3 regions of the Bacillus sp. PK6-025 genome follow, and region 3 is predicted to be linked to each of the others. Evidence: riboswitches for the same ligand, from Rfam matches in the RefSeq annotation. Region 3 holds a riboswitch; each other region holds the start of a gene.

Region 1 (7,397 bases), 220 kb from region 3:
ACGGCTTTCGTCTGCTTTTTCTCCGCGACGGCGGCGGGTGCAGCAGCTTCTTTTTTCTCGAGAAACTGCGACGGGTCCGTCCGCAGCTGATTGGCGAGCGATAAGCCGTCCATGGCGTCCTTCGCGTATAAAACCGGCCCTTTATATTCAGGCGAAATTTTCATGTTTGTGAACTTTCTTGAAAGAGCGGCCCCGCCGACCATAATCGGGATGGAAATATCCGCTTTGTCGAGGTCCTGCGCTGTAACGACCATTTGCTGCGCCGATTTGACGAGCAGGCCGGACAGACCGATGATATCGGGATTCTCTTTGCGGACCGCTTCAATTAATTCCTGCGGTGTCACTTTAATCCCAAGATCGACAACCTTGTAGCCGTTGTTGCTTAAAATGATGTCGACTAAGTTTTTGCCGATATCATGGACATCGCCTTTAACGGTTGCCAAAACGATCTTTCCTTTGCCGCTGTCGTCTTTCTTTTCCATATACTGTTCGAGAAAGGAAACGGCAGCTTTCATGACTTCTGCCGACTGCAGCACTTCAGCGACAATCAGCTCATTGTTGTTAAACAGCCGTCCGACCTCCGCCATGCCATCCATAAGCGGACCGTTGATCACGTCGAGCGGGGCGGCAAATTTTTTCAACGCTTGTTCGAGATCGGGAATCAAGCCTTCTTTTGTACCCTCGATGACGTACTCAGCCAAGCGCTCTTCCAGGGAAAGAGATGTTTTCGGCTGTTTGTCCGTTTTTTTCTTTCCGCGGTAGAAGTCAGTGAAGGATGCGAGCGTTTTGTCATCAGTGTGAAACAGAAGTTTTTCAGCCATTTCGACTTCTTCTTTAGGAATGGAAGCGAACCGCTCAAGCTTTTCCGTATTGACGATCGCGTAATCAAGCCCGGCCTGTGTTGCGTGGTACAAGAATACAGCATTTAAGATTTCCCGGCCGACGGGCGGAAGACCGAATGAGACGTTGCTGACGCCGAGAATCGTTAAACATTCAGGGAGCCGCTCTTTGATGAGGCGGATGCCTTCGATCGTTTCTTTAGCTGAGCCGATGTATTGTTCATCACCTGTTCCGACAGGGAAGACGAGCGGATCGAAGATGATATCGCTGGCCGGTATTCCGTACTTTTCGGTGAGCAGCTGATGCGACCTGACGGCGACGGCCAGCTTCTTTTCCGCGGTGACCGCCATTCCCTCTTCATCGATCGTGCCGACGACGAGTGCCCCTCCGAACTGTTTGACGAGCGGGAGGATGTCAGCGAACCGTTCTTCGCCGTCTTCAAGGTTGATCGAATTGATGATCGCTTTTCCCTGTGAGTATTTCAGCGCCTTTTCAATCACCGTTTTGTCCGTCGAGTCGATGACAAACGGGGCTTTTACTTTTTTCATCGCTTCTTTTAAGAAGCCTTCCATATCTTCCGCTTCATCGCGGTCCGGGTCTGCAAGGCAGATGTCGATGACATGGGCGCCGTTTTTCACTTGGGCTCTCGCGATTTCGGATGCTTCCTCAAATTTCTGTTCAGCGATCAGCCGCTTGAATTTTCTCGATCCGATGACATTTGTCCGCTCCCCGACAAAAAGGGGACGCATCGTTTCTTCATAAATTAGTCCGTCGATCCCTGAGACGGTGTGCGGCTTTTTTTCCGAAGGGACCGTCCGCGGCGGCAGCGAGGCTACTTCATCGGCCAGCGCTTCAATATGGGCGGGCGTCGTTCCGCAGCAGCCGCCGACAATGTTCAGCCAGCCTTCTTCTGCAAACGCCTTGATTTTTTTCGCGAGCGATTGCGGTGATTCATGGTATTGTCCCTCCTCATCGGGGAGGCCGGCATTCGGATAGCAGCTGACGGCCGTCCTCGCAAGGGAAGAAAGGGTTCTGATGTGATCTGTCATAAATTCCGGGCCCGTCGCGCAATTTAAACCGACGCTGACCGGCTTCATATGCTCGAGTGAGATATAGAACGATTCGATATCCTGGCCGGCCAGTGTCGTGCCCATCGGTTCGATCGTGCCTGATACCATGAGGGGAAGGGTTTTGCCGGTTTTTTCGAAGGCTTGTCTGATACCGATAAAGCCCGCTTTAACGTTCAGCATATCCTGGCTCGTTTCGAGCAGCAAGAGGTCGGCTCCCCCTGTGATCAGCGCTCTTGCCTGTTCCTCGTAATTATCGATCAGCTCGTCAAAGGTCGTGCCGCCGGTGACGGAAAGGGTTTTTGTCGTCGGACCCATCGCGCCGGCGACAAACCTTGGCCATTCAGGTGTGGAAAACTTTTCGGCGGCCGCTTTGGCGAGTTTGACTGAAGCGAGGTTGACTTCATAGGCGCGCTGCCCGAGGTCGTACTCGTCCAGAACGAGCCGTGTGGCTCCGAATGTATTGGTTTCGATGATATCGGCTTTAGCGGCCAGATAGGCTTCGTGGATGCCCTGAATGATATGAGGTGCCGTGATGCTTAGAAATTCATTGCACCCTTCATAGGCCTCGCCGCCGAAGTCAGCGGCGGACAAACCGGCATTCTGGATCATCGTTCCCATCGCACCGTCAAGGACGAGGATTTTTTTCTTCAGCTGGTCATTGATGTTAAACATTTGTTTTCTCCTTTTCTTTCTGGTGGATATATGCCGTCAGTTCGGCGGTTAAATCAGACCGCAAAAACGGTGTGATCAGATAAATGCCGTTGAACAGGTCGCACGCCGCATCAAGCAGGGAGCGGGCGATCGCGAGCCCTTCCTCGGCCTGTTTTTGTTTGTCATTTCCCGCCAGCGCCATCTTTTCGCGGATTGAATCGGACAGTTTGATGCCGGGGATTTCGTTGTGGATGAATTCCGCGTTGCGGCTGCTGGTCAGCGGCATGACGCCGATATAGATCGGTGTTTCAAGATGCTTTGTTTCTTCGTGGATTTTGATGAGCTGCTCCTCTGAATAGACAGGCTGGGAAATGAAATAGTCTGCGCCGCAGGCGATTTTTTTCTCAAGCCGTTTCACCGCTTTGTCAATGTGTCTGACATTCGGATTGAAGGCGGCCGACACTGAGAAATTTGTTTTCTTGCCGAGCGGTTTACCTGAATATGACAAGCCTTCGTTGAACTGCTTGATCAGGCTGATCAAATCGAACGATGTCAGATCATAGACGGAAGTCGCTCCCGGAAAGTCGCCGATTTTCGACGGATCGCCGGTAATCGCCAGCACGTCTGACAGCCCCAGTGTATCGAGCCCCATTAGATGGGACTGCAGGCCGATCAGGTTGCGGTCTCTGCATGTAATATGGATCAGCGACCTCATATCGAGGCGCTGTTTTAAGAGCGCGCCGCAGGCGACATTGCTGATCCTCGGTGTGGCAAGCGAGTTGTCCGCCAATGTCAGTGCATCGATTCCGGCTGATTGAAGCTCTTTAGCGGCGTGCAAAAATTTCTCAAAGTTTAATTGTTTTGGAGGATCGAGTTCGACGATAATGGACCGTTTTTGCTTGGCCAGATCGTCGAGAACGGGCTCTGTCCTTTCGTTTTGAACAGCAAGCGCCGCTTTCTTTCTGATTTTCACGTGCTTTTCGGTGACTGGAGGAAGCCCTTTGACCGCCTCAGCCATCGCCCTGATGTGGTTCGGCGTGGTTCCGCAGCAGCCGCCAATGATCCGTGCGCCTTGATTGCGGAATTCCTCCGCGCTTTCCCTGAAATATTCATCATCTGTCTCATAAACAAGCCTGCCTTCGACAAGGGATGGGAGGCTGCTGTTCGGATAGACGGAAAGATAGGCGTCTTCTAAAAGCGGGACTTCTTCAAGCGCTCTGATCATATGATAAGGGCCGAGGCGGCAGTTGATGCCAACGACGTCTGCGCCGAGGGATGCCAGCTGCTTCAGGCCGTCCGCAAGCGGGGTTCCGTCCTGAAGAACGCCCTCTTCGTGCATTGAGACATTCAAAATGATCGGCAGCTCTGTTTCCTTTCTGGCAATCTTTAAAACTTCGCGCGCTTCTTCTAAATCATAATAGGTTTCGAGCAGAAGTCCGTCCGACTGCTCATTTAACAGAAGATAGAGCTGTTCGCGGAAGCTTCTTTTAATGTCCTCGAGAGAATACGAGTTTTTGTTGAACGTCCGGATTCCGCCGAGCGTACCGAGAACATAAGCAGAACCGGCGGCGGAGCGGGCGAGACGGACCGCTTTTTCGTTGATTTGTTTTGTTTCGTCTTCGAGCCCGTATCTGGACAGCTTAATGAAGTTTGCGCCGTACGTGTTCGTTTGAATAATATCGGCGCCGGCCTGTACATACGCTTCGTGGACGCGTCTCACTTCTTCGGGCTTGGAGATGTTCAGTTCCTCAAAACACCTGTCGATCCCGTAGGAATACAGAAGTGTGCCCATTGCGCCGTCCGCGATTAACGTTTTGCTTTTTATATCCTCCAAAAAACCCATCGTTTTCCCCCTTAAGCATTTTTGATAAACAAAAAAGTCTTCTGTGAAGCAGAAGACTTTTCATCGACATTGTCCGTCTTCTTATCTTCCAAGCAGACTGCTTGCTGGATTTAGCACCTTGGTCATGAATATTCATTCACCGGTTGCTGAGGCTTCATCGGGCCAGTCCCTCTGCCTCTCTTGATAAGAACAGCTATTTAGTTTCTATTGATTACTTTTACTCAATTTACCGAAAATCGGGAGAATAATCAACAGTAAATTAAGAATTTATCGAAAATTTATAAATTGGACATCAATCGGCAGGTCGGCTTCCCTCACCATCGCGATGATTTGCTGAAGGTCGTCTTTATTTTTTCCGGTTACGCGGACTTGATCATCCTGCACTTGCGATTTAACTTTCAGACCCGATTTTTTTATCAGGTTATTGATTTTTTTCGCGTTTTCTTTGTCGATGCCCTGAACTAGTTTTCCGCGCTGTCTGACCGTGCCGCCTGAAGCGTTCTCAAGCTTTGAGTATTCGATGTTTTTCGTCGGGACGTTCCGCTTGATCAGTTTGCCGACAAGCACGTCTTTCAGCTGGTTCATTTTAAATTCGTCGTCCGATACGAGAACGAGCTCGTCTCCTTCGAGTGTGATGCTGCTTTTTGACCCTTTGAAATCATAGCGTGTGCCGATTTCCTTGAGAGCGGTCTGAATTGCGTTTTGAACTTCAGGCAGTTCAACCTTTGAGACGATATCAAATGAGCTTTCTTTCGCCATGTGAAAACCTCCATCCATTTTACTTATGAGTCAATTATAGTAGAATAAGGTGAAACTTCCAATATCGAGCGGTTTGCCTGGCCGCGATCCGGCAATAATTTTAACATTGGAGGAATAATAAGAAAAAGAAAAACAGGCGGATAAGAAAGGAAGAAACAGTATGAAACCAGGACAGCAGCTAACATTGAAAATAGATCATAAAGCCGATTACGGTTACTTTTTGACGGACGGCGAAACGGCGGTCCTTCTGCATCAGAGCGAGATCACGGAGGATATTGAAGACAGAGAAGAGGTCGATGTCTTTTTATATGTCGATCATGAAGATCGCTTGGCGGCTACGATGAGAAAGCCGATGATCAGCGCTGAACAGTACGGCTGGGTGGAAGTCGTTGATGCCGTCAGCGGCATGGGGGTTTTCGTCGATGTCGGGCTCTCGAAGGACGCCCTCGTTGCGACAGAGCATCTCCCGCCGTATGAATCAGTATGGCCGCAAAAAGGGGACAGGCTGTACTGTATGCTGAAAATCACGGGGCACGGAAGGATGTTTGCCAAACCGGCGCCGGAGGATAAGATCAGCGAGCTGTTTAGTGAAGCTTCACCCGGTCTGATGAATAAAGAGCTCACCGGAACGATCTACCGCTTGATCGCATCAGGCTCTTTTATGATTTCCGAAACCGGCATCAGAGGCTTTATCCATTCTTCTGAGCGAAAGGAAGAGCCGAGGCTTGGGGAAAAGCTGACCGCAAGGGTGATCAAAGTAAAAGAAGACGGTTCTGTTAATCTGTCGCTTCTGCCAAGAAAGCAGGATGCCTTATCGGTTGATGCAGAACAAATTTTGACTTATATGAGAACGAGAAACGGCGCGATGCCGTTCTGGGATAAAAGCGACCCTGAGGATATCAAAGAGCGCTTCAACATGAGCAAAGCAGCATTTAAAAGGGCGCTCGGTCATCTGATGAAACAGGATAAAATCTATCAGGAAGAGGGCTGGACATACGAGAAAAAATAAATATGAGGCGGCGTCCGATGAGGACGCCGCCGGTTTTTTACAAGTGATCAGGCTTCTTTGATTCCTGGTGTTTACCGGCTTGTCTGTTCTTTTCAGCGAGCCGGTTTTTCTGCTGGTTGACGGCGTTGTTGTCAACTGGCTTTTTATCATCATCTTTCATGAGGAAGCACCTCCTGTCAAAATGTCGCTTTTAGCTTGCACACTGCCGGCGAAACTATGTACTCTCCCAACCGCGATGTTTTTTGCCGGGAAGTTTAAGCCTCCTTGTACCGCCAGCATACACATATCATAAGACCCAAAAAAAGGAGACTTGGTATGAAACATTGCTGCTCAGTTTACATTCAAAGTGTTTCGGCAGGAGGAGTCGTCAATTTTGGCGGTGCGTTCAAAATTTGTCCGATCACAATGGAAAAAGTGGTCGAGGGGTCTGGAGGTCCTGATGTCGCGACAGCGGCTGCCGGTTTTCTTGATGGAGCGCTTACACCGGCCGCCGCTGAAGGAACAGTCACCGAAGACAGCTGACGAAGAAAGCCTGCTTTTATCAAGCAGGCCTCTGTTTTACCTTATCTTTTGTCTTTCCCCGGAAAAAAGACCGCCAACGTTCCGGGGCCGGAATGGGCGCCGACCGCTGAACCGACCATGTTGACGACGATTTCCCCCGGCTGAAATTCGGCTTCGATCATCCGTTTGACCTCTTCGGCCGTCTCTTCGTCATCTCCGTGGCTGATGCCGACCGTCTGTCCGCTCAAATCGACGCTTCTTTCTTTCATCAAATCGATCATCCGTTTGAGCAGCTTCTTTTTGCCGCGGATTTTTTCCAAGGGGACAAGCTTGCCGTCTTCAACATGCAGGAGCGGTTTAATATTCAGCAAACCGCCGACAAATGCCGATGCTTTGCTGATTCTTCCGCCTCTTGCCAAATAAGTCAGGTCATCTACGGTAAAAATATGTTCAAGATGTTCGCAAAAGTCCTTTACAGACGATTCAATTTCTTGTATTGTATTGCCGTTAGTTGCGAGTTTAAGGGCGTGCTTAACCGCGAGCCCATAGCCTAATGAAGCGCATTTTGAGTCGATGATCCGCAGATCGAAATCAGGGAACTCTTCCTTGACTTCGTTTGCTGCCATCACAGCCGTCTGGTATGTTCCGGAAAGCTCTGAAGAAAAGGCGATATAGAGAGCGGGTTTGTTTTCGCCGGCCAGCTCGCTGAATGCATTCTTGAACC
Region 2 (7,397 bases), 1.8 Mb from region 3:
GCCAAACAAAATTCCGTATGCCATCATAAAAATGACAAATCCGATCACGATTTGGTTTTTCAGCGATTCGGCAAACCGTTTCACAAAAAAACCAATCAGCGGCTGACCGAAAACAATGAGCGCCCCGTTCACTGTCCAAAGTACGCTGTACTGCCCAAGAGATATCCCCAGCTCCTGGGTGTGTGAAGCGATGGTCGAGGACCATTGCGAATAAGCGACCCAGCCGAGCAGGTAGCCCGTACATATAACCAAAAGCGCGGAGAATCTAGATTTCCCGCTGACTGAATCGGCATGATCCAAAACAGAAGACTGCATGGCTTTTTCAGACCGGATGCGTCTAAATCCGAAAATCGCAATCATGAAAAAGACGGCATACAGCATCGCATTCGCCAGAAAAACATACGTAAATGAAAAAGACGCGACAATTCCGCCGAGCGCTGAACCAACTGCCACCCCTGCATTTTGCGCCACGTATACAGCATTGAACGGCTTTCTGCCGCCTTCCGGCCAAACCGATCCGGCCATTGCATAGCATGCCGGAAACACGATCCCTGATCCAAAACCGGCCAATGTTAAGAAAAGAATGTATTGGAACCACTCGTGAAAAAAGACGAGGCCTGAAAGGCTCGCAAACGTGATCACAATTCCAAGTACGACCGTTTTAAATCCGCCGATTTTATCGAATAAATATCCTCCGAACAGGTTGCCCAGCACATTTGCCCCTGAGTTCAGCATCAGCACAAATCCGGCCGCTGTCAGCGACTTTCCCAAATGCTGATGGATATAGATGGTATTCAGCGGCCATAAAAAAGATGCCCCTGTGACATTGATAAACATTCCGATGACCAAAAGCCATAATGTGCGCGGCATAGCGTTTCCTTCTTTCTCTTTAGCATTCCCTCTAGATTCTATTCGTTTTGCCCATTTTTTTCAATTGACACGATTTCGATTTTCAACATAAAAAACCCCCTTTTTAAAGGGGGAATTTTTTTATGATTGCGTCATCCATTTTGGCTTTCCGAAACCGGCGAATTCCCGATCGATCGCATCTTCGAAAGCTTTGGATTTTACCGCTTCTTTGAGATCTTTGGCGAATGGCTTGTCTTTGTTTTTTTCATCCACTACCACTTGATTGCGGTAGCGGTCAGGCATGTTCTCAAGCGCCAGCGCGTCCTGCAACTTCATATTAGCGGAGAGAGCGAAATTACCCGGGACAGCCGCGATATCCAGGTCATCGACCGCTCTTGGAAGATTGGCAGATTCAAGCTGTTTAAATGTCAGCTTTTTCGGATTTTCCGCAATATCCTGCACAGAGGCTTTCAATGTGTCGACATCGCTTTTCAGCCGAATCAGCCCCTGATCCTGGAGCGTTAAAAATGCCCTGGCGGCATTGGCCGGATCGTTTGGAACAGCCACTTCCGCCCCGTTTTTGACATCGTTCAAGTCGTTATATTTGGCAGAATAGAGACCCATCGGAGCGGTCGGCACAGAAATGAGTGCAGCAAGATGTTTATTGTTTTCTTGATTGTATGATTTCATAAAAACCTCATGTTGAAACAAATTGGCGTCGAGTTCGCCTTCGCTTAACGCCGTGTTCGGCTGTACATAGTCGGTGAATTCGACCACTTCAACTTTGTAGCCTTTTTTCTCAAGTTCAGGCTGAATCGCTTTTTTGACCATATCGTAATACGGTCCTGCAGTAGCGCCTATTTTGATCGTTTTACCATCGCTTTCGGCATTGTTTCCGCATGCGGTCAGAAGCGCCATGCTCAAGGCCAGTCCCAGCACGGAAGTCCATTTTAATATCTTGTTCATGTATATCTCCTCCTCCAAAATAAAAAAAACTCTTTCAGCGCCTGAAAGAGTTGTTCAACTTATCTTTCAGAATGCGCCTGACATTCTGCTGGATTTAGCACCTTGCTCTGCTGCAGGTTGCTGAGATTTCGCCGGGCCAGTCCCTCCATCTCTCTTTATAAGCTGCATATTCGGTTTTTTAAATGATTTCTTTATTTTACGTTTGAATATTTAGATTTGCAAGAAGTTTTTTGGTATAAACATTTTTTTCTTTTTAAGCTAAAATATAGTTATCAAACACGAAAGGAGACGAATCATGGAATCTATCATGCTGATCGGGTTTTTATCCTTTATTTTTTCCATCTGCTATCTTGTATTTCATTTGATCAGAAGAATCTTTTCTCCAGGCAAAAGGTTTTCCAGAAAACTCTTTTATCCTTGTTTTGCAGGCGGACTTCTCCTCCTGATCATCTCTGCGCCTTATTACAGTGAGGAAACATATGCCATCGATGAGACAAAAACAGAGGACCTGACAACCGAGCTTCAGGAACTGAAAACTGAACACAGCGCTGTACAAAAGGAGCAAACCGCATTAAAGCAGCAGCTCAATCAAGCAAACGAAAAACTGAAGGCAGCCAAAACGGAGAATGACACATTAAAAAAAGAAAATGAAAAACTGACAAAAGAAAAAGACTCGCTTACGAAAAAAACAAAATCGCTGTCAGAAAAACTGGCTAAAACTGAAGAAAAAAGCGGCAGTACCGAAGCCACTGTAAAAGAAAAGAACGCCACCGCTCAGGCCGGAACGTCACACAGCGCGCCCTCCCCTAAGAAAAACAGCGGTGAAAGCAAACAGGAGTGCAAAATCAAAGGAAGCGTCAACCATATTTATCATACACCGGGAAGTACATATTATGACCGCACGAAAAACGTCGCCCGCTGGTTCTGCACAGAACAGGAGGCGCGTGATGCGGGGTACAGACCTCCGAAACGTTAAAAAAGCCGGCATACCGCCAGCTTTTTTCTTAAAGCTCTCTTCTTAATGCTGTCAGCACGTTCGTTCTTGTCGCTTTAATGGCCGGATTCAGGCCTGAAAGAATGGCGACGCCTGCACTGATCAAGGTGGCGATGAGTACAAGGCTGACCGGAATATGCGAGAAGGTGATGCTGAGCTCTGCCGCACTCGCTTCTCCTTCTGAAACCGATGATAAAATGACAGGAATAATCTTGTTCACTAAAAAGCTGACACCGTATGAAATGATAATACCTAAAACAGATCCTAAGATGCCGATATAGGCGCTTTCCAGCAGGAACATTCGGCGGATCACATTCGGGCTGGCCCCGATCGCTTTCATAATCCCGATTTCCTGCGTCCGTTCTGTAACCGCCATTGTCATCGTGTTGAAAATCCCGATGGCTGAAATCAAAACGGCAATGACTCCGACAAAGATCAGACCGATTTTAAAAGCCATGAAAAACAGATTGATGCTTTCGAGTTTTTTCGTTATTGAATCGACGTAGTAGCCTTCATCCTCCAAATCTGTTGTCAGCTGTCCGACATGTTCAAAATTATCCGCGTAAACCGAAAGCTTTTTTTCGATCGTGCCGTTGTCTTTGTCCGCCTTCAGAAATCCGGTGATGTCTTTTTGCATGTCGTTGCTGACATAGACCGTTGAATCGCTTGCCCATTCATAAGAAGGTTTTTTCGTCACTCCGACAACTTTCAGATCATATGTTTTCGCTTTCCCTTCTTCTCCTGTTTTTTCATCCATTTTTGAGATCTTTAATTCAATTGTTTTGCCGAGAATATCTTCTGCGTATCCTTTTGGTTCTTTTACTTCCTCAGCATTATTTTCCATCTGCTTTTCATAATCTTGGGCTTCTTTTTTCGTCCAGAGATTCTTCCCGAAATGGTAGCCGACGACGATTTCATTCGGTGTTTTCGCTACGCGGCCGCGATCGAGTTTAATATTGGCTTTTTGTTCAGCAGCCATGTCAGTAATCGTGATATTCGACATTTGATTGTTTGTCCTGTTGCCCAACTTTGCTTCAGCAGGTGCGAACACCTGCGTGCGCTCGATAATCGCGGACACATCTTTGCGATTTTCGAATTCTTTCAAGTCTTTCTTTTGAACTTTCCGATCGCTCTTTCCTTCTTTTCCGACAACCTGAATTTCAGTGACAATCTGTTCTTTCATCAGCTGTTCAGTCATCGATTTTTGCAGTCCGAATCCGACCGATGCGAGCACGATTAAAAACGCGCAGGCCACCGTTGTTGCGAGAATGGTCATGAATACACGCAGGCGGTTTTTCTTCATATTTCTTCTAATGAACTTCAACTGATCCTTAAACTTCAACAGTCTCTTCCCCTTTCTCTAACACGCCGTCAGATAACTGAAATTTCGTTTTGGCGATCGATGCCACCTCGTCATCGTGCGTGATGATGACGAATGTAATACCGCGCTCCCTGTTCAGCTGCCGAATGAATTCGAGGATTTCCTGTTCTGTTTCGGAGTCCAGGCTTCCGGTCGGCTCGTCGGCTAAAATGATTGACGGATTCAAAATCAAAGCGCGGGCGATGCTGACGCGCTGCTGCTGTCCGCCTGAAAGCTCATTCGGATAGTGTCCAGCGTGGTTTTCAAGGCCGACGCGGTGAAGCATCTCATTGACGCGCTGCTTCCGCTCAGACGGATGAACACCTTTTAAAGTCAGAGGCAGTTCGATGTTTTCGTAAGTCGTCAAGCTCGGAATCAGCTGAAAACTTTGAAAGATGAAGCCGAAATGTTCAAGCCTGAATGCCGCCCATTCTTTTTCGCTGTACTTTGTGACATCCGTACCGTCAATGACGATCTTACCTTTTGTCGGGGCGATATAGCCGGAAATCAAGTTCAACAGCGTCGATTTTCCGGAACCGCTCCGTCCGACAATGCAGGCGATTTCGCCTTTTTCAACGGTAAGCGAGACATCCTTTAACACTTTAATTTCATTTTCCCTCCCCTTTTTGCCGACTTTAAATGAGTGGTGAATATGCTCTACACTGATCATTTGTAAATCTCCTCTCCATTATGGATTACAGCTGTTTTATTTTTTTGAAAATCAAGAAGTAACTGATTAAGAATCCGACTGCCGAACCGATCAACATACCGAAGATATAGCTGAACAGGCTAGAAGAAGTGGCTGCGCCGAATCCCCAGATGCCAAATAAAATCACGAGAATTTGAATCGGGCGATCCATTTTTCTCCAGAGAAAAAAATGTCCGTTCCGTTCAAGCTGCTGTTTGATAAAGCAAAAATAGCCGATTATATAAAACAAGATCCCCATGACCAGCGGAATCAACAGCGTAAAGGCCAAGCCGCCGTTATGGACGCCGAAACCGTCGAGGTACACAATCGGCGTTATATAATTTAAAAAATATGAATCCTGAGAAAATAAAGCAGAATTAACCCCAAAGAAACTCATGATAATCTGCAAGTTTGCCATCGGAAGGCCGATCAGCAAATAAGGCAGAATCGACGTTGAAAAAGCAACAATCATCTGGGCCAGCGGATTGCCGGTCATCGCGCCCGCCGCCATGACAAGCGAGTAGACCATAAAGCAGAATATGACCGATCCGATAAAATACTCGTGAAAGTTGACGACGTCAACCTTATACAAAACAACTAAGGCATAAGATAACAAGTAAGATAATAGCTGGGCTGTTAAAAGAATTGTAATACCCAAGAAATATTTCGTATTGAAAATGATGCCTCGCCTATAAGGGAGCCCGAGTGTGAAATCAAGCGTTCCTCTGCTCCGTTCAAACCCGATCTGGCTGAGTGCAAGCGCGACTCCGCCAATCCAGAACATTCTCATGACCCCGCTTATCTCATAATCTTTATATAAAACGCACTCTATATCGGGAAATTTTTTCTGTTCCGCAAGACATCCTTGATACTGAAAATAATCATTTAAAATCGAAAACGGTTCACTCAGCATCACCGCTGCAAACACAACTAAAAAAATCCAGAAATGCTGTTTCCACTCTTTATATAAAAGTCCGCGGTCTACCATCTTCGCTTACCTCCATACTTCGCGATGAATACTTCCTCAAGACTGACCGGAAGCTCGTTCCAAACTTTCGGAGACAAACTTTTTAGAAATTGTTTGCTCACATCGTCTGCTTTCGGAATCAACACCGTATAAAACACGCCGGTGTGATCCAAAACAGGGATTTCCCTTTCCCTGATTTTCAAATTGACATCTTCTTCAAATGCCATTTGGATTTTAATAAAATCGCCTTTCAGTTCATCAAGATCCATGATGTTCGACAATGTATTGTCTTCGAGAAAACCGATTCGGTTGCACATTCTTTCAATATCCTCAAGCCGGTGGGATGTGATGAGAATCGTCGTGTTGTTTTCAGCCACTTCATCGACCATCAGCTGGAGAACATCTTGTCTTGTGACGGCATCAATGCCGTCTGTCGGTTCATCGAGCAGGATGACCGCCGGCCGGATCGCAAATGACAAGATCAGCGACATTTGCTTTTTCAATCCTGTAGACAATTCCCTGTACTTTTTTGTTTCGGGAATATCGTAGCGGTTCATTAATTCATTAGCGTATGTAACATCAAAGTCAGGATAAATGTTTCGCAAAATATTGACGAGCTGTTTGTAATTGTATTTTTCGAAATAGGTGTTTTGAACGGGCATATAGACGATATTGCGCTTGACGAGCGGATGGTCCTTCACCTTGACGCTGCCGAAGTAGATATCTCCCTCATCAGGCAGCAGGATTTGCTGAATCAGGCGGAGAAGCGTCGTTTTCCCTGAGCCGTTTCTGCCGAGCAGTCCGAAAATCTCTCCTTCCTCAAGCTTAAAGGAGATGTTTTTGAGTATTTGTTTTCCGTCAATGGTTTTTGATACAGATTTGAGCTCAATCATTCACTTCCCCTCCTCTCACTTCTTTGTCGATTTCCGCCATCCACTCCTGCAGCTTTTTAGTGTCGATCCCAGCGTAATGCGCATCGATGATCAGCTGCTTTAACTGCTCTTTAATCATCGCAATCTTCCCTTCATCAAGCGTAACTTTCGCGTTTTCTGAAATATACGTTCCTCTCCCCCTCAACGTTTCAATTATTCCTTCCCGTTCAAGTTCTTTATAGGCTTTGCTGACAGTATTCGGGTTTGCAATGATAATGGTTGCAAGCTCTCTGACAGAAGGAAGTTTATCTCCAGGCTTGATTATCCCTTTTAAGCAAAGCTCTTTCATCTGCTGGATAATCTGCTCATAGATCGGGGTAGAGCTTCTCGGATCGATTTGAATCATCTATCTCCCTTCTTTCTCGTTCAATCTCAGGTCATTCACTTTTAAAAAAACACGTATCCCAAATTTTCTTGAATTATATAGCCCAGCTTCGCAAGAACAAACAAGAACGAACAGGCAATGATAAACGCCACGACCACCATCGGCGTTATTTTTTTATGTTTATCACTCATGAGTATTACTCCTTTACATGTGTGTGTTAATTGTATTACTCGATATAGTACACCTAATACATTAAATACATCGTCCTTTTTTGTCAATCACTTTTTTCAAAAAAATGAACCCTTTCAAAAAGGGT
Region 3 (7,397 bases):
AATAATGGCGGGTGTTTTCAGGAACGGAGATCAAATCTCCCGGATTTAAGAGGACATCAAAAAATGTGCCGTCTTTTCCTTCTATCGCAAAGATACCGTGGCCGCTGACGATAAATCTGACTTCATCGTCTGTATGATGATGTTCCTGTTTGAAATTTTTCAAGAGCTCATCGAGTTTCGGATTTTGGTCGGAAAGCGAGATGACATCGCTCGCTTTATAGCCGCGGCGTTCTGAAATGTCTTTGATTTCAGCGGCAAAGACGTCTAAAATCTCCTGTTTCTCTTCATCGGTCAAATCGTATTTTTCTTTTAAGCCGGCCGGCAGCTTTGTGATATCCCATTTTTCATAAATGACCTCCTGCCCCTTTAGAAATTGTTCTACTTCTTCCTGCTTTTCAATGGTCGTGTTTTGTTCATCATGGATTCGAATTGTCGCCATGCTTTCTCCCCCTTTTTAATTAACGTGGTAAGCCTGCAAAGCTTTCAGTTTTAAATGCCAGCTGAACAGGAATTCATACGCTTCAAGCATCCGCTTTGTCTCAAATGCCGTTTTTCCCCAGACGGTAATGCCGTGGCTGCGAATCAGCACTGCCCCTGAATCGCCTGAAAGGTGTCCGGCAAAATCCGCCGCCAAATCCGGAATATGAGCGCTGTTTTCGATAATCGGGATCGCAACCTCCGCATTTTCCTCCCAAAGACCGAGCGCCTTTATGATTTCCTGGCCTCTGAATGTCGCTTGCTTTTCTTTTGCGTAAAGCTCTGAGATGACATTGTTGTCAATCGTATGGACGTGAAGACAGCAGCCCGCGTTTGTATTTTGATAGACACGGGTGTGCAGCAGCGTCTCCGCCGACGGTTTCAGCGTATGTCCGGTCTCCGCCGGTCTCCCCTCTTCGTCCGCCAGCAGAAAATCCTCCGCGGATGCTTTTCGCTTATCTTTTCCGCTTGCTGTGATGAGAAATCGCAGCGGGTCTTCTGATACTTTGATTGACAGATTGCCGCTTGTCGCAGGGAACCAATCCCTTTCCGCAAGCTCTTTTTTTACCTCGGCAAGTTCGTGCCATTTTTGCTCAGGGTCCATTCTTTCACCTCCGCGGTCTCTTCAAGTATTCGCTTTACATCACGGAAATCGCCGAATCCCGCATGCTTCAGGCCGAGCCCCTCACATTCCCGCAGCAAATAATCGCGCGCGATGCACAAGTCGGAACATTTGGCAGCTTCAACATCTGTAACAGAGTCCCCGATCATGACAACAAAATCGTCCCGGCCTTTCAGCCGGCGGATGATAGAAGGCTTGCAGCAGCCGCATTCATTTCCGCAGCTGCCGTCACACGGATACGGCCAGCGGATCTCGATATTGCGTCCTGAAAAGCCGGCCTCATTGCAGTAAATGCGTTCCTTTTCGACAATGCCTTCAAGCAGAGGATAGACGAAAAAGTCCATCCCTCCGCTCACGACGTAAAACGGAAGACCCTGCTCATCCAGGAAAGAGACAAACTCTGTAAACCCGGGGCGGATCTCGGCTTGTTTCATTACATATTCCATAATGTCTTCTTTCAGGCTTGACGGCAGCAATTGAAACATTCTGCCGACCCCGTCCTTAATCGATATGTCCCTGGACAGAACCCCGTCTTTTAAAGCGAGCCACTCTTCTGGAGCAAATTGTTTCATAATGCTGATGATGTTGTCGTTCGTTGTAATGGTTCCGTCAAAATCGCAAATGATAAGCGGCTGCCTCATACGGAAACCTCAACCCTTCCCCATTTTTCAAGGGCGAGCTTTAAATCGGGAGAACGCTTTGCTTTTTCTTCGACTGGCTCCGCTTCCAGGACGGCATCAATGATCGCCCGAAACGCCCTTCCTCCGCCTGCCGCTCCGTTTGGATGACCGTGAATCCCCCCGCCTGCGTTGATGATATGGTCAATGCCGAAGTCTTTCATCAAGAGCGGCACCATGCCGGGGTGAATACCGGCCGACGGGACGGCGAATGTCGGTTTAAAAACGTCTTCCTTCGTGCATTCATCATATATGGCAAGCGCATCCCGCTTCGGCAGAGCAACGCTTCCGTACGGTGAAGGGAACAGGCTGAAATCAGCACCCGCATACCGGTTGAGCTTGCCGAGCAAGAGCGAATGGGAAAAACCGTAATGCGGCGACGAAGTGAGTGCGCCGCTTACTGCCGGGTGCGCCATGATCGGCAGCGGGATGTCGTCGTCTTCCGCAAGGCTTTGCAAAACATCGAGCCCGTAGGCAAACACATTCAGCAGCAACACATCGGCTCCGAGCTCGGCTGCTTTTCTCGCCTTCGATTTCAGCTCCATTGTCCTGCCCGTCAGGTTGACGGCATACAGCGTTTTGCGCCCTGTTTCTTCAAAAGCTGCCTCAAGCACTTTTTTTCCTTCCGTGATTCGTTTTTCAAAGGGGGCACTGCCTGTTTCGAATAAGATTTCATCGTCCTTGATCAAATCCACTCCGCCGAGCGCCTGCTGTCTGAGCTGTTCCTTCAAGTCTTCCATATCGCGGCCGATGACGCCTTTAAAAATGCTCATCAACAGAGGCCTTTCAAATTCGCCGATTTTTTTCCGGATCCCGTATACGCCGAATTTCGGGCCCGGCAATGATCGTTTAAAAGACTGCGAAAACTCCAAATCCGCCAATTTGATTTTTCCGTCGAGAGACAGCTTTCCAAAAACGGTCGTCAGCACAGCGGGAACGTCGCTTGTAAAATTGGCTTCCGGATAAGCGATGGTGACCGTTGCCTGTTTTTCCCCCAGCGCGCTTTCTGTTTCTTCGACCTTGACGACGCGTCCTTTATGCTTTTTCAGCTGTTCCTGCTTTAAGAGCGGCAGATCTGTCCACGACCCGACCGTCAGTCCGATCGCGATTTGCTCGGCCCGCTTTTCTGCGTCACATCCTTGATCTGTCAAAACATATGTTGCCAAAAGTTCACTCATTCTGTAGCTCCTTCCTGCTTCATGCATATAAAAAACCTCTTTTGCTGCTTTAGCTAAAAGAGGTTTCGCATTTCAGGTTCGAATCCTTATCTCTCAGCGTCAGCTGCAAGAATTAGCACCGTGCTTAAAAAGTCGGTTGCCGGGCTTCATCGGGCTTGTCCCTCTGCCTGCTCTTGATAAGAATATTGATTTTATAAATTATTTTGAATTATCCCATCGTTTTTCCCGGTTGTCAATGACTGTGGCCGGTCTTTTTGAATATATTCAGCTTGGCAATGCGCGAAGCCGCTTCCCGGAGCCGCTCTTCGCTTGTCAAGAGGCCGACTCTCACATAGCCTTCTCCGTATTTGCCGAAGCCGATGCCGGGCGCTGTGACGACATTCGCTTTTTCGAGAAGCAGATCGGAAAAAGCCTCAGATGTATACCCGTCAGGGACAGGCATCCAGGCGAAAAAAGAACCTTGCGGAGCATCCGCGTGCCAACCGATTTCGCGGACCGCACGAATCCATACATCCCGCCTTTTTTCGTAGCGCTCATTTTGCTCCTTGACACACGCTTGGTCTGATAGAAGCGCGGCTGCCGCGGCGTCTTGGACCGCTTTAAAAAGGCTGACATACATATGGTCCTGATAAAGGTTCAGCGCTTCGATCACAGATGCGTTGCCAACTGCAAACCCGACCCGCCATCCAGCCATATTATACGTTTTGGAAAGCGTGTAAATTTCGATTCCTGTGTCTTTTGCCCCCTCCGTTTCGAGAAAGCTGACAGGCCTCTTGCCGTCGTAGCCGATCGCACCGTAGGCAAAATCGTGGACGACGCAAATTCCGTTCGACTTGGCAAACCGGACAGTCTCTTCGAAAAAAACAGGCGTGGCTTGGGCACCGGTTGGATTGTTTGGATAATTTAAATACATGAGCTTCGCATTTTCTTTCACTTCCTTCGGAATCCGGCTGTAGTCAGGCAGAAACTGATTGCCCGCTGTAAGCGGCATCGTTTCCATGTTCGCTCTTGCCAGCTCAACGCCCGACCAGTAGTCGGGATAGCCGGGATCGGGAACGAGCACGGCATCCCCCGGATTTAACAAACATTGCGGAAGCTCGACAAGACCGGCTTTTCCGCCGAACAATACAGCGACTTCGCGTTCGGGATCGAGCTCTACGCCGTATTCCCTTCGATAGAACGCGGCTGCCGCCTCCTTGAGTGAACGGCTGCCGCGAAAGGAGGAATACTGATGGTTTTTAGGGTTGCGAACGGCTTGCGCCATTGTATCAACGATGTGATCAGGTGTCGGCTGATCGGGATTCCCCTGGCCGAGATTAATCACATCATGGCCGGCGGCGATTTTTTCATTCACCTTTTTCACCAAGGAAGCGAAAAACTGCTCAGGCAGCTGTTTCAGCACATCTGAAAGCTCAAATTTCATATGATTCACCCGCTTTTGAAAAATTCTTGAAATGATAGTCCATCATCATATATTGTTAAATGTAAAATGTAAAGAAAAAAATGAGGTGATCCAGATTGAAGCTGACAATTTCATGTCTGCAATTCGATATCGCATACGGCAATCCTTCTGAAAATTTTAAAAAAGCGGAGCAGCTGATCGAACAGGAAAGCCGGAAAGCGGATGTTCTTCTCCTTCCCGAGCTGTGGACGACGGGTTATGATTTAAAAAATCTCGGCTCCATCGCAGATGAAGAAGGCAGGCAAACGAAGAGATGGCTGCAGGAAACGGCAAAAGCAAACCGTGTCCATATCATATGCGGCTCTGTCGCCGTTAAGAAAAAAAGCGGTGTGTACAATATCATGTACATCGCAGACAAAAACGGACATTTGATCAAAGAATACAGCAAAGCTCACCTTTTCCAGCTGATGGACGAACACCTTTATTTGTCAGCGGGCTCAGGCGACGGGAGCTTCGAGCTTGAAGGGATCCCGGCTGCGGGGTTTATCTGCTACGACATCCGTTTCCCGGAATGGATCAGAAAACATACGAAGGAAGGTGCGGGCATCATCTTTGTATCGGCGGAATGGCCGCTCGCCCGCCTCGATCACTGGCAAAGCCTTTTAAAAGCCAGAGCGATTGAAAATCAGTGCTTTGTCGCAGCCTGCAACCGAGCGGGAAGTGACCCGGCAAACGAATTTGCGGGCCACAGCATCATCATTGATCCGCTCGGCCGCACCCTCGCTGAAGCAGGGAGCGGTGAAGCCGTCATCAGGACCGAAATCAACCTCGGGGACATTGAAAAAGCGCGGGGGCAAATTCCGGTTTTTGAGGACATTCGCAGAGATTTATATTAAAAAAGTGTTGACAAGAAAACTGAGATGCTGGTAACATTTTCAGCAACTGACCGAACTGAAATTTCAAAATTTTATATTGATTTCTCTTATCGAGAGTTGGGTGAAGGACTGGCCTAATGACCCCAACAGCAACCGACCGTAATACCATTGTGAAATGGGGCGCGAAATTCTGCGCCGCTAGGGCACGGTGCTAATTCCATCAGACTTTGAATTCTGAGAGATAAGAGAGGCGAACGCGACAAATCAGCCTCTTTCTCTCGATGAGAAAGAGGCTTTTTTATTGTTAACGACATTTAGGGGGAATCACACATGACCGTAACGAAAACCGCAGCATACGAAACTTTGACCGAAAGCTCCGCGGCCGCGCTGGCCGTCCGCCTCGGGCTTTTTCCAAGCAAAAGCACCCTGACATGCCGGGAGATCGGGGACGGAAACTTGAATTTGGTCTTCCGCGTGTATGACAAAGAGCAGCAAAAAGGGCTGATCATCAAACAGGCGGTGCCTTATGCGAAAGTCGTCGGCGAAAGCTGGCCGCTGTCGCTTGACAGGGCGAGAATCGAAAGCAGTGCGCTGATCCGCCAAGCCGAGCATGTCCCGCACCTTGTCCCGAACGTGTACTATTCTGACACCGAGCTTGCCGTTACCGTATTGGAAGACCTTTCTCACTTGGAAATCGCCAGAAAAGGACTGATTGACGGGAAGGATTATCCCCACCTGTCGGAAGACATCGGAGAATTCCTTGGAAAAACACATTTTTACTCGTCTGAATATGCACTTGACCCAACAGTTAAAGGGCGGCTTGTGAAGCAGTTTACGAATCCGGATCTGTGCGATATTACAGAAAGCCTTGTGTTCACAGACCCTTTCTTTGATCATGAGACAAACGATTTCGAAGAAGAGCTTCGCGATGAAGCGGAAGATCTTTGGCGCAATGAAGCATTAAAAATTGAAGCGGCAAAACTGAAACAGCGCTTTTTGTCTGCAGAGGAAACGCTGATCCACGGCGACCTTCATACAGGCAGCATTTTCGCAAGTGAAGAAGCCGAAACGAAAATCATCGACCCTGAATTTGCGTTTTTCGGCCCGATCGGGTTTGACATTGGACAGTTTATCGCCAACCTGCTGCTGCACGCGCTTTCCCGCGAAGAAAACAGGCGGGCTCCTTTATACCGCCATGTCGAGACCGTCTGGCATACGTTCAGCCGGACATTCAGCGAAGCATGGGAAAACGATGCTCTTGACGCTTGCAAAAATGAGAAAGGACGCCTTGAATCAGTTCTGAAGCAGGCGTTTGAAGACGCAGCAGGCTTTGCCGGCTGCGAAATGATCCGCCGGACGATCGGCCTTGCCCATGTGGCGGACCTTGAAACAATCGTTCCGTTTTCCCGGAGAATCAGCCAAAAAAAGCTCGCCCTTAAAATAGGCGCAGCATTCATAGAAAAACGCAGTGGTTTCCGGACGCCAAAAGACTTGATTGAAGCGTTTCGGAACGCACTTAAGGAGTGAATGACATGCCTGAACAATTTGCGGTGCCCCGCTCTGTCGAATGGGAAGAAGCATCGGTAAAAATTCTGAACCAGCAAAAGCTTCCCGAAAAGACGGAATACCTGCACCTCACAACAAAAGAAGACGTCTATGATGCGATTCAAACGCTGAAAGTGAGGGGTGCACCTGCCATCGGCATTACAGCCGCCTTCGGACTCGCCCTTTGCGCACAAAGCATCAATACATCTGAGGTTTCCGCGTTTCTGGTGGAACTCGGAAAAATCAAAGATGAACTCAATCAGGCAAGGCCGACAGCCGTCAATTTATCCTGGGCTCTCAATCGGCTGGTAATAAGTGCGGAGGACGCAAAATCGGTCAATGAAGCAAAAACAAATCTGATCCATGAAGCCATTCAGATCCAGGTTGAAGACGAAGAAACGTGCCGGCAAATCGGACAGAATGCACTGCATTTGTTCAAATCGGGTGACAGCATCATGACCATCTGCAACGCCGGCTCGATTGCGACAAGCAGGTACGGTACGGCCCTTTCCCCGTTTTATCTTGCCAAAACAAAGGACCTCGACCTTCATATTTATGCCTGTGAAACGAGGCCTGTCCTGCAAGGGGCGCGCCTGACGGCGTGGGAGCTTATGCAGGGGG

The links. Region 3 has a riboswitch for S-adenosylmethionine ahead of mtnK (S-methyl-5-thioribose kinase). Riboswitches for the same ligand answer to the same signal wherever they lie in the genome.
Region 1: it holds a riboswitch for S-adenosylmethionine, as region 3 does, so the genes downstream of both, M1D67_RS06200 (bifunctional homocysteine S-methyltransferase/methylenetetrahydrofolate reductase) here and mtnK (S-methyl-5-thioribose kinase) in region 3, are expected to answer to the same signal.
Region 2: it holds a riboswitch for S-adenosylmethionine, as region 3 does, so the genes downstream of both, M1D67_RS16570 (MetQ/NlpA family ABC transporter substrate-binding protein) here and mtnK (S-methyl-5-thioribose kinase) in region 3, are expected to answer to the same signal.

What each region holds. Positions count from the first base shown of each region.
Region 1 is NZ_CP096509.1:1,230,130-1,237,526, forward strand. It holds gene metH (methionine synthase) at 1-2,582, opposite strand, end outside; gene M1D67_RS06200 (bifunctional homocysteine S-methyltransferase/methylenetetrahydrofolate reductase) at 2,575-4,404, opposite strand; SAM riboswitch class I at 4,483-4,594, opposite strand; gene M1D67_RS06205 (YajQ family cyclic di-GMP-binding protein) at 4,672-5,163, opposite strand; partial or broken gene M1D67_RS06210 (CvfB family protein) at 5,304-6,172, shown strand; gene M1D67_RS06215 (DUF3941 domain-containing protein) at 6,210-6,332, opposite strand; gene M1D67_RS06220 (spore germination protein) at 6,488-6,694, shown strand; gene M1D67_RS06225 (DegV family protein) at 6,736-7,397, opposite strand, start outside.
Region 2 is NZ_CP096509.1:3,245,526-3,252,922, forward strand. It holds gene M1D67_RS16565 (MDR family MFS transporter) at 1-870, opposite strand, end outside; gene M1D67_RS16570 (MetQ/NlpA family ABC transporter substrate-binding protein) at 991-1,815, opposite strand; SAM riboswitch class I at 1,872-1,979, opposite strand; gene M1D67_RS16575 (sunset domain-containing protein) at 2,111-2,791, shown strand; gene M1D67_RS16580 (ABC transporter permease) at 2,820-4,151, opposite strand; gene M1D67_RS16585 (ABC transporter ATP-binding protein) at 4,141-4,839, opposite strand; gene M1D67_RS16590 (ABC transporter permease subunit) at 4,865-5,845, opposite strand; gene M1D67_RS16595 (ATP-binding cassette domain-containing protein) at 5,839-6,717, opposite strand; gene M1D67_RS16600 (GntR family transcriptional regulator) at 6,710-7,102, opposite strand; gene M1D67_RS16605 (hypothetical protein) at 7,144-7,272, opposite strand.
Region 3 is NZ_CP096509.1:1,450,717-1,458,113, reverse strand. It holds gene M1D67_RS07415 (1,2-dihydroxy-3-keto-5-methylthiopentene dioxygenase) at 1-439, opposite strand, end outside; gene M1D67_RS07410 (methylthioribulose 1-phosphate dehydratase) at 455-1,081, opposite strand; gene mtnX (2-hydroxy-3-keto-5-methylthiopentenyl-1-phosphate phosphatase) at 1,042-1,740, opposite strand; gene mtnW (2,3-diketo-5-methylthiopentyl-1-phosphate enolase) at 1,737-2,954, opposite strand; SAM riboswitch class I at 3,038-3,137, opposite strand; gene M1D67_RS07395 (pyridoxal phosphate-dependent aminotransferase) at 3,187-4,377, opposite strand; gene M1D67_RS07390 (carbon-nitrogen family hydrolase) at 4,473-5,252, shown strand; SAM riboswitch class I at 5,336-5,479, shown strand; gene mtnK (S-methyl-5-thioribose kinase) at 5,562-6,758, shown strand; gene mtnA (S-methyl-5-thioribose-1-phosphate isomerase) at 6,764-7,397, shown strand, end outside.